Regions from separate parts of the Paenibacillus sp. FSL R10-2788 genome, predicted to be linked through region 1. Evidence: riboswitches for the same ligand, from Rfam matches in the RefSeq annotation. Region 1 holds a riboswitch; the other holds the start of a gene.
What was found. Region 1 has a riboswitch for cobalamin ahead of NSQ50_RS02370 (anaerobic ribonucleoside triphosphate reductase). Riboswitches for the same ligand answer to the same signal wherever they lie in the genome.
Positions count from the first base shown of each region.

Region 2: it holds a riboswitch for cobalamin, as region 1 does, so the genes downstream of both, metE (5-methyltetrahydropteroyltriglutamate--homocysteine S-methyltransferase) here and NSQ50_RS02370 (anaerobic ribonucleoside triphosphate reductase) in region 1, are expected to answer to the same signal.

Region 1 is NZ_JBBOQA010000001.1:534,660-540,096, reverse strand. Features, by position in the region: gene NSQ50_RS02385 (undecaprenyl-diphosphate phosphatase) at 43-846, opposite strand; tRNA gene NSQ50_RS02380 (tRNA-Thr) at 1,569-1,640, opposite strand; gene NSQ50_RS02375 (MTH1187 family thiamine-binding protein) at 1,735-2,043, opposite strand; cobalamin riboswitch at 2,422-2,656, shown strand; gene NSQ50_RS02370 (anaerobic ribonucleoside triphosphate reductase) at 2,899-4,884, shown strand; gene nrdG (anaerobic ribonucleoside-triphosphate reductase activating protein) at 4,881-5,396, shown strand.
Region 2 is NZ_JBBOQA010000001.1:4,905,514-4,910,950, reverse strand. Features, by position in the region: gene NSQ50_RS21910 (FtsX-like permease family protein) at 1-976, shown strand, start outside; gene NSQ50_RS21905 (DedA family protein) at 995-1,618, shown strand; gene NSQ50_RS21900 (undecaprenyl-diphosphate phosphatase) at 1,669-2,529, shown strand; cobalamin riboswitch at 2,629-2,834, shown strand; gene metE (5-methyltetrahydropteroyltriglutamate--homocysteine S-methyltransferase) at 2,990-5,293, shown strand.

The sequences.
Region 1 (5,437 bases):
TTAAAAGCTTCTTTCCCATGATGTTCATATTGATTAATCCAATTACTGTATGACAATTAAATAGAAGAGAGCCGCTAAAACAAACCGGTATAGAGCAAACCACTCCAATCGAAGTCGCTTAATCAGTTTGATGAACGTCACTACTGCAATCATTGCCACAAGAAAGGATGTCGCAAAGCCAATTAACATTAGAAGTAAATCGTCAGAACTCAGCAAATCACGACTATCGTACAAATCCAACAAGCTTGCACCAAACATAACTGGCACAGAAATAAGGAATGTAAAATCTGCGGCGGCTTTTTGGCTAGTGCCAAGCAACAGGCCACCTGAAATTGTCGAACCTGATCTCGAAAATCCCGGCCATAACGCCAAGCATTGGAACAGACCAATTCCGAAAGCCTGTTTATAATTAATCCCATCGATAGTATCAGCGGTTTCAGTCCGCCTATTTCGCGCTGCAATGATCATCAACACGCCACCAACAACTAGACCGATCAAAACAGGGGTTGGGCCAAATAATTGGCTTTTTATTGTGTCCTTGAAGAGAAGATATAGGATTAATGCTGGTAACATAGCCAAAATCATATGAATGACATTTAATCCTTTGCTTTTGGAAAAATCCATTCTAATCATATTAACCCCAATTTCCAAATACCTTTTCCAATAAAGAATTAGAACTGCCATCACTGCACCCAACTGAATAACAATTTTAAAAGTTATTGCAGCATCTCCCTCAAAGCTAAGCAAATCGCCTGCTAAAATAAGGTGTCCAGTAGATGATACTGGTAAAAATTCAGTTAAGCCCTCTATTATGCCAAGTATTATTGCTTTAATTACGTCAGTCATCAGTGGATTGTCCCCTTTCGGAAATAAAATCATTTAATTTCCAGTATAAGGGAGACACGTAAACTTCCCCATCGATTAACCTAACAATATTCAATTCAGAATGACATAATTGTCACATTGCTCATTATTTCAGTCTTAAGGGGGCTTTGGTTTGCAAAACACAAAATATTAAGTATAATGTTACTGTCGAAACGCTAAGGCGTCTGTACAGGATGGCTACCTGGCACTGATGATGGCAGGCCAAGCGCTTTATAAAGTTTTCTTTATGTGTATTTATACTTTAGGAGCGTGGTTATCTATGAAAATTAATATTACCGCACATTTTAACATTGATATTACTTTATCTCTTCATCTGTTAGCCGTAGCCAGTCTTGCTTATGAACTCAGTTCACTGACGAGCTCGTGAAATTCGAGCGAAAAGTATCTGTACTAAGACACCTTGTGGTGTCTTTTTTATTTTTATAGTAATTACCATCTAACCGATCTGCCCCCGCAAGAAAAAAGCAGCTTATGCTGCTCCTCCTCCACCATCCTTCATTCTGATTGCTGTCAGCTTGCGACACGCCTTCCATCTGCTCGACAGTGACCACTAGTCATACCGTTTTCATTAGCTATTTCGCCATGTCTTATCTTTTAGAAGAATGTTAGAAGCCAGGGGATTTAATGAAAAATGACGCGGTCCCGAACCCTCGGAAATCCGCGCCACATATGGTTTTTTGGGATGCTGGTGAAGGGAATTGAACCCCCGGCCTACGCATTACGAGTGCGTTGCTCTACCCCTGAGCTACACCAGCTTAAAGCTGATTTTTCTGTCAAACAAAAAATATTATACAACTTTCAGCCAGAAACGCAAGCCTATTTCTCCCTGTTTTCCGCCCTCCTAAACTGCTAATCCACCTGTAGCTTACGCTCCACAGACTCTAACTTTCCACGGCTAGTGGAGGGTTTATCGCGGCGGTCGTCTATTTTAAGTGAGGTAGAGACACGTTCTGCACCTGCGGCAAAAGGAGACTCATGCAAAGCTTCTACCGCGGCAAAAATGCGTTGCAGAGGCCCTTCGATGATCGTCCCCATGGACGTAAGTTCATATGTAATCCCTTCTACTGTCTTCAGCACCCGCTGCATATCCGCAACATAGCTGCTAAGACTGGTACTGCCTGTTCCAATTGGAATAACTGTAACTTCAGCAATAGGCATGAGAATACCTCCTCGAAATTTTATAGTACCCATCTTCTTCCATTGTAACAATTCCACCGCTCTGTCACAAACTAAGCAAGATTATCCTCCCTTATCTCTTCTATTTCTTCTGATTACTCCAAAATATGACTTTGGGCTAAGAGTATTTTCTCATGCGCAAATTCTAGGGTCATCTGCACTATATTTATGGACTCTTTGTGGCATCTTTTCGGACAATTTATGAATCATTTCGAATCTCCCTGTGGATCAATTGTGGATTACTTATGGACAGCCTGTGGATCATTTGTGGAGTACTTTTAAAGAACCCGCTCCCCGCGCGGGTTTTCTAAAAAACTGTTTACAAACACAACATCTTGGGTTATTTTTATCTAACGACAACAAAATATAGTGGAGACAGGCGCTTTGATCCTTAACCGGATTTAGAGCTTAATAGGGAAGCGCGGTGAGAATCCGCTGCGGTCCCGCCACTGTAACCGGATGGCCTTCTTAAGCTTCTGGGAAGCTTGAGAATCCACATCTCCCGGCAGATGCCACTGAGGGTTAGGAACACCCTTGGGAAGGCGCCGAGAGATCCCACGGAAGCCAGGAGACCTACCTGTTTCGACGACACCAACTATTGATGCCTGCGAGGAACAGGGATGGTGTCCGCATGCGGTCATCTACGTAGAGACCTCTGCAAATATCCGTGTGGATATTTACATAACGCATCGGGCATTTTCTGCCATCCTCGGGTAGGGGATGCTTTTTTTATGTAATCAGAACAAATATACGACTGCTTATGGTAGTCCAACTTCCTATGGATATATGGATTTGATGATAGATGTTTTTCTTTTATACTGAGAGGAGAGCTGTACAATGACGTTGTTGGAGAGACAATTTAATGGAGTAGAAAATGCACGGGAAGTTCTTTTAGAAGAGCTCATTGATTTAGGCCGGGATATTATCGACAGTCGGGATATGGACCTATTGCGCGAGAATGCCAATTTGAATGGAGAGAGTTTCTCCGGTAAAATGAGCAAGTTCGGCAGTGAATATTCAAAATGGTACGCCCGCAATTTTACGATGCCGCCGCAGCTAGTGCAGGCTATTGATGACAATGTCGTCTATGTGCATGATCTGGATCAATACGCGATTGGAACGACGAACTGTATTTTTATCCCGTTTGATAAACTTCTCCGTGAAGGTTTCAATACCGGCAACGGCAGCGTTCGTCCTCCGAACTCAATAATGACTGCTATGTCTCTGGTAGCGATTATTTTCCAATCCCAGCAAAATGCTCAATATGGTGGTGTATCCGCCAATAAACTCGACTATGATCTGGCACCTTATGTAACCAAATCCTTCGCCAAGCTGTTCCGCAAGGGTCTGGATTATTTTGAAGAAGGACAAGCTGATGAATCTTTGGGCGAGATTACGATGAGCCGGACCGATCTGGCGGAGTTATATCCAAGAGCGTTCCGTTTTGCACTAAAGGAAACCGAAATCGAAACCCTGCAAGCGGCTGAAAGTATGGTACATAATCTGAATACCATGTCCAGCCGATCCGGTGGACAAATACCGTTTACCAGCATCAACTACGGTACTTGTACTTCACCAGAAGGTCAGCTTGTGATCAGTTCTCTGCTAACAGCAACTATGAACGGACTTGGCAGCGGAGAAACACCAGTGTTCCCGATTCAAATCTTCAAATGCAAGCAAGGAATCAATCAACAACAAGGCGATCCTAACTATGAACTGTTCCTAAAAGCGGCTGAATGTTCTGCGCGCAGACTATATCCAAACTTCGCTAATCTGGACGCTCCGCTCAACTTGCAGTATTATGATCCAAGTGATCCTGATACGGAGTTCGCTACAATGGGCTGCCGAACCCGAGTGCTCGGTGACCGTTTTGGTCGTAATCATTGCTCTGGAAAGGGCAACCTTTCCTTTAATACACTGAATCTGGTTCGGCTAGGTCTGGCACACGGCACAGTAACAGGCAGACGTACCGTCGCAGACGAAGCTGGCTTCTATGAAGATCTAAATCATTATATGGATATTGCGCTGGAAGGACTTCTTCATCGGTTCCACATTCAAACCGCACAAAAAGCTAAAGCTTCCGATTTCATGATGCGAGAAGGCGTCTGGGAAGGCGGCGAGCATCTTGCACCTGATGACACTGTAGGCGATCTGCTAAAGCATGGCAGTCTGTCTCTTGGCTTCATCGGTATGGCGGAATGTATGAAAGCTATGTACGGCAAACACCATGGCGAGGATATGGAAGTTCATGCCAAGGCGCTGGCTATTGTGCGTCATATGCGGGACTATTGCGATCGGAAAAGTGAGGAACTGGATCTCAACATCACTCTGTTCGCAACTCCAGCAGAAGGTTTGTCCGGTAAATTCACAAAAGTTGACCGCAAGGTACTGGGTTCCATTCCGGGCGTAACTGACCGTGAATATTATACGAACTCTTTTCACATCCCTGTATACTTCGATCTGGGTGCTGCTCAGAAGATCAGCTTGGAAGCTCCTTTCCATGAATATTGCAATGCCGGGGCTATTTCTTATGTCGAATTAAACGGCAATGCACGCAACAACCCATCGGCTTTTATCAAAATTATTAAATATGCGCTCGAACAACAGGTCAGCTATTTCAGCATTAACCATCCGATTGACCGCTGCTCCAGCTGTGGATACGAAGGCGTAATTGGGACAAACTGTCCTTCCTGCAACGCACATGAGAATGACGTGCACATCCGCCGTTTGCGCAGAGTTACAGGTTATTTAACCGGCGACTATCAGACCCGCTTTAATGCCGCCAAACAAGCTGAAGTACGGGATCGCGTTAAGCATCTATGAATATTTGCGGTTACTATCCGGAGTCGATTAACGAGGGAGAGGGCATGCGGGCCGTCCTCTTTCTCAGCGGCTGCCGCCATCGTTGCCCGGGATGTTTTAATCCCGAGACATGGAACTTTAAATATGGAGAAGTCTTCACCTTAGAACGACAACATGAAATTATTGCAGAAATCGCCGCTAACCCTTTGCTGGATGGTCTGACACTGGCAGGCGGCGATCCTTTTTTCTCAGCAGAAGAGTTGCTGGGGTTCATTCATGAGCTTCGCGCTGTACTGCCAGGCTTCTCAATCTGGATTTACAGTGGTTATACGTACGAAGAACTTACAGCCCTTCCCGGTACGCCGGAATGGGATCTACTTAAGCAGTGTCAGGTGTTAATAGATGGAAGATTTGTAGAAGAACTGAAAGATACTACGCTTCTCTACCGGGGAAGCTCCAACCAACGCATTATCGACATTCCGGCCAGCATGAACGGCTCGGAGGTCTTTCTGTGGCAGCCTGCTGCGCTATAATATATCAATTTTTGATATTGAAAATTAATTTGAAATAAGAA
Region 2 (5,437 bases), 4.4 Mb from region 1:
GGCGGATGAACCCTTTGATCAGCATCTGAACGAAATTAAGGAAGAGCTCAAGACGCACGGACTCCCTTATGAAGCGCTTAGTATCCCGATTAAATATGCTGAGGTCGAAGCTCAGACTGGACCCGATCGCACTTTACGCCTTCCCTTGATTGCTTTTAGTGATTATAATCTCGCCCTGCAGCGTGCAGGTTTCACAACGGCTGAGCGTGCTCTGGTGGGCAACGAAGGTCTGGTGATGATTGGTTCACAGCGGGATCGCAGTTTAACAGAAGGCAGAGTAAAAGCGGTCTATTCCTTGCAGCAAGGACTTGCCATTAAAGAAATAGGTTATACCGCGCAAGTCCCCATTGCTGAATATTTATTGCCGGAGCTGGATGGTAGAGATGGCGGGGATTTTAGTGGTGTCGTGATCAGTGATGAGCTCTACAGCGCTATTGATCCCGTGCAGACGGATCTTTATACAGGTTTTTATGTAGAGGATTTTCCACAGACGGTAGGTATCGCAGATGATCTTGCCCATAAAGGCAAACAGTCCTATGAAAGTGATTCTCCGTATGCGATTGTGATCAGCGGCACGCTGTTTGAACTTCAGAAAACATTGTATAACACAATGCTTTTTGCTTCATTGCTGGTGGGTACTGTCTTTTTTATCGCGGCAGGCAGCTTTCTTTACTTCCGGTTATATACCGATCTTGATCATGATCGCAATCAATATTCCACTTTGTCCAAGATGGGGCTTACGGATAAAGAACTCAATCGAATAGTCACAATTCAGCTCGCTCTATTGTTTTTTGTGCCGGTCGGAATAGCTATTTTACACAGTGTGTTTGCCTTTATTGCGCTTCAACGGTTGTTCTACTTATCTATCGCAACGGAGACAGGCGCGGTGTTACTCGGATATTTGGCTGTTCAAGGACTATACTTCTTTTTTATTCGCAGCCGCTATTTACGCAACCTGAAGAAGAACTTGATATGAGAAATGGGGGTAACAAGAATGCAAGCATGGATTACAGATTTTATGGAGCAGTTTGGTTACTTCGGTATTTTTCTGATGCTGGCCTTTGAAAATATATTTCCACCAATTCCTTCAGAAGTGATCCTGCCCTTTGGAGGATTTATGACCACTACGACGAGCTTAACGATCCCTGGTGTAATCATTGCTGCCACTGCTGGATCACTACTGGGTGCAGTAATTCTCTATTATATTGGCCGATTATTGGATGTGAGCCGGTTAGAGAAACTGGTTGAACGCTGGGGGGGTCTAATTCGCGTTACTAAAAAAGATATCCACAAGGCTGACGCCTGGTTTGATAAATATGGCTATTGGACTGTATTGTTTTGTCGGATGGTTCCGCTGGTCCGCAGTCTGATTTCGATTCCGGCGGGAATGTCAGGTATGAAATTTGGAGTATTTATGATCTTCACAACGATTGGCACATTGGGATGGAATTTGCTGCTTGTGCTTATTGGCGCGGCTTTGGGCGAATCCTGGGAAGACATTGCCATGTACATGGATGTGTACTCCAATGTGGTCTATGTACTAATTGCTGGCGGATTAGTTATTCTTGGGTTTCTGTACTTCCGCAAACGCAGCCGGAGAATGAACACTGAGGGCTAAGCGGGTGGAGGACTGATAATAGAAATGACTATTAAAAAGGAGGGAAACACATGGAGCTATTAACGATTATTAAAGCCATTATTTTGGGGCTTGTTGAAGGTTTAACCGAATTTGCTCCAGTATCCTCCACGGGTCATATGATTATTGTTGATGATATGTGGCTGAAATCACAGGAGTTATTTGGACAATATACGGCAAATACCTTCAAAATAGTTATTCAACTGGGTTCTATATTAGCGGTTGTTGTGATTTTTAGAAATCGATTCATTGATCTGTTGGGCTTAAGGCGTTTCAGCCGTAAGCAGTTGGACCCTGTAACAGAGAAGCTACCGCAGTTAGAGCAGGGCGGGCACCTCAAGCTGACACAGGTTCTGGTAGGGTTAGTGCCTGCAGGTGTGTTAGGTGTTCTGTTTAATGATTATATTGATGAGCATTTATTCTCTACCTCAACGGTGTTAATTGGTCTAGTGATCGGGGCTATATTAATGATTATTGCGGATCTGTTTGGGCCGAAGAAGATCAGAACTGAGAGTGTAGATCAGATTACATACAAACAGGCACTTGGTGTAGGTCTTGTACAGTGTTTTTCGTTATGGCCTGGATTTTCACGCTCGGGCTCGACGATTTCTGGTGGCGTAATCCTCGGGATGAGCCATCGTGCCGCTGCTGATTTTACGTTTATTATGGCAGTACCCATCATGGCAGGTGCCAGTCTGTTGTCACTGATGAAGAACTGGCAATATTTCACCATGGACGCGCTGCCGTTTTTTATTGCAGGCTTTATTAGTGCCTTCCTATTTGCGCTGTTATCGATGCGTTTCTTCTTAAAACTGATCAATCGTATCAAGCTCTTACCGTTTGCTATATACCGTATAATTCTTGCTGCTGTAGTATATTTCGTATTTTTCTAAGTCCGTTATAAGGAATCGATATAACAGAAGCCCCAGTAATCTATTGCAGATTGCTGGGGCTTTCACGTATGATGACATCAGATTAAGACACTCAAATGATGAATGATATCGGAGACAGGTGCTGACCGGAAAATAGTAATTCGGTAGGCTTAATAGGGAAATTCGGTTCGAAGCCGATGCGGTCCCGCCACTGTAACGGAAGAATCTCGAGCAACAGAGGTCACTGGCAATTTACTACTGCTGGGAAGACTGCTCAAGATGTTGACGCCGCTAGCCAGGAGACCTGCCTGTTTCAACAGCACTGCTTCACCTACGGAAGATAGGGAGGTGTTAGACGTTAACCATGGGTATATCATGGGCGTCTTTCCCTTTGACTTTTTTAGGGAAGGGCGCTCTTTTTTATAGGAAAGCAAGTAGTTTTGGAGTTTGAAATAAGAGATTGAAGAGGGAGTGTATCGAAATGACGAATAAGGTAAAAGTAAGCAATCTTGGATATCCGAGAATCGGAAAGAACCGCGAATGGAAAAAGGCACTGGAGGCATTCTGGCAGGGGAAAATAAATGAGGAGCAATTCCGCTCCGAAATGGCAGCAATCCAGCTGCAGCATTTGAAGACCCAGCAAGAAGCAGGAATTGAGCTTATTCCGGTAAATGATTTTACATTTTATGATCATGTGTTGGATGCGGCTGTTATGTTTGGAATCGTACCTCCACGGTATGCGTATGATGGCGGCGACATCGGGCTTGATCTTTATTTTGCAATGGCCCGTGGTAATGCTGAGGCTACTGCCTGCGAGATGACCAAATGGTTCAATACGAACTATCACTATATCGTTCCAGAGATCGGCACACAAACACCACGCCTGACTGAAAACAAACCTCTAGCGGCTTATCGTTTTGCTAAATCGCAGGCAGGGATTGAAGGTAAACCGGTACTTTTAGGTCTGTATACCTTCCTTAAGCTGTCCAAAGGTTACGCAGCGGCAGATATCGCCAAGATTGCTGCACGTTTTGTTCCAGTCTATGTTCAACTGCTACAGGAACTGAAGCAAGAAGGGGTAAGCTGGGTACAAATCGATGAGCCAGCGATTGTTACAGGCATAAGTAAAGAAGAATTAACACTGCTTAACTCGATATACACAGACATTGCCGGCTCCGTGCCGGGCTTGAATATTATTTTACAGACGTATTTTGAAGCTGCTGAGCCGCTGGAGGCACTGCTAGAGCTGCCTGTTCAAGGCTTGGGTCTTGACTTTGTGCACGATGGTGGAACGAATCTGGCTTCCATCGAACGTCTTGGCTGGCCGAAGGACAAATGGCTGGGTGCCGGAATTATTGATGGACGGAACATTTGGCGTTCCGATTTAGACGCTAAGCTGCAACTGGTAGAAAAGCTCAGCGTTCATGTACCGCTTGATCGTCTTATTCTTCAGCCTTCTTGCAGCCTGCTGCATGTCCCAGTCACCGTTCAAGGTGAAGTGAAGCTGAAGGCGACAGTTAAGAATGCGTTAGCCTTTGCCGATGAGAAGCTTAAAGAGCTTAGTCTGCTCGGAGCAGCCGTCGCAGATAAAGGAGAAGCTTCTCAAGCAGCGCTGGCCGCTAGTCGTGAAGCTATTGCAGCGTTCCGCGCACTACCTGAGCGTGGCCGTAAGGATGTGGCGGAGCAAGTGCTTGCACTTGCAGCTCTACCAGACCAACGCAGTCTGCCTTTTGCTGAGCGCTTAAAGGTGCAGCAAGAGAAATGGCAGCTTCCACTTCTGCCAACCACTACAATTGGTAGCTTTCCGCAGACAGTCGAAGTGCGCCAGGCGAGATTGAAATGGCGTAAAGGGGTCTGGAATCAGGAGCGTTATGATGGATTTGTTCGTGAGCAGATCGCGGATGCAATTACCTTCCAAGAAAAGCTAGGTCTGGATGTTCTGGTCCACGGCGAGTTCGAGCGTACAGATATGGTGGAGTTTTTCGGAGAAAAGCTGGATGGATACTTGTTTACTAGTAATGGCTGGGTTCAATCCTACGGTTCCCGTTGCGTTAAGCCGCCGGTGATCTACGCGGATATTGCATTTATACAGCCTATGACTGTTAAAGAAAGCGTCTATGCACAATCGTTGACGAAGCTTCCGGTTAAAGGAATGTTGACGGGCCCTGTTACTATCCTCAATTGGTCATTTGTACGTGATGATCTCAGCCGGGAAGAGGTAGCCAATCAAATTGCTCTTGCCCTTCGCCATGAGGTAAAAGCGTTGGAAGATGCAGGCATCGAAATGATTCAAGTGGATGAGCCGGCTATTCGTGAAGGACTTCCGCTAAAGGCAGAAGACCGTGAGCATTACCTGAACTGGGCAGTGAAGTCGTTCCGTGTTGCCACGAACCATGTGAAGGCTACGACACAAATTCATACGCATATGTGCTATAGCGAATTTAATGACATGATCGATTCAATATCGGCTATGGATGCTGATGTAATCTCCATTGAGACTTCACGTAGCCATGGTGAGCTGATTATCAGCTTTGAGGAGCAGGCCTATGATAAAGGAATCGGTCTTGGAGTGTACGACATCCATAGCCCGCGGGTTCCAGCTGTCGAAGAAATGACTGCGAATATCGATCGTGCGCTGCGGGTGCTTGACCCTGAACAGTTCTGGATTAATCCGGATTGCGGTCTGAAAACGCGGGGCTGGCAGGAGACAGAGGATGCACTACGTAACATGGTAAGAGCTGCTGCTATTGCGAGGGAAAAGACAGGGGTTATTGCTTCTAAATAGACTTAAATAAATTAGAGCCAGGGTAATTTACCCTGGCTTTTTAGTTCAATTATTTTTTTGTAATCAGCTACTTGATAATAATTCTCAATCTTGTTAGAATGAAAAAGAAAAAGAAGGAACCGTGGAGGGTCCCTTTAGGCATTT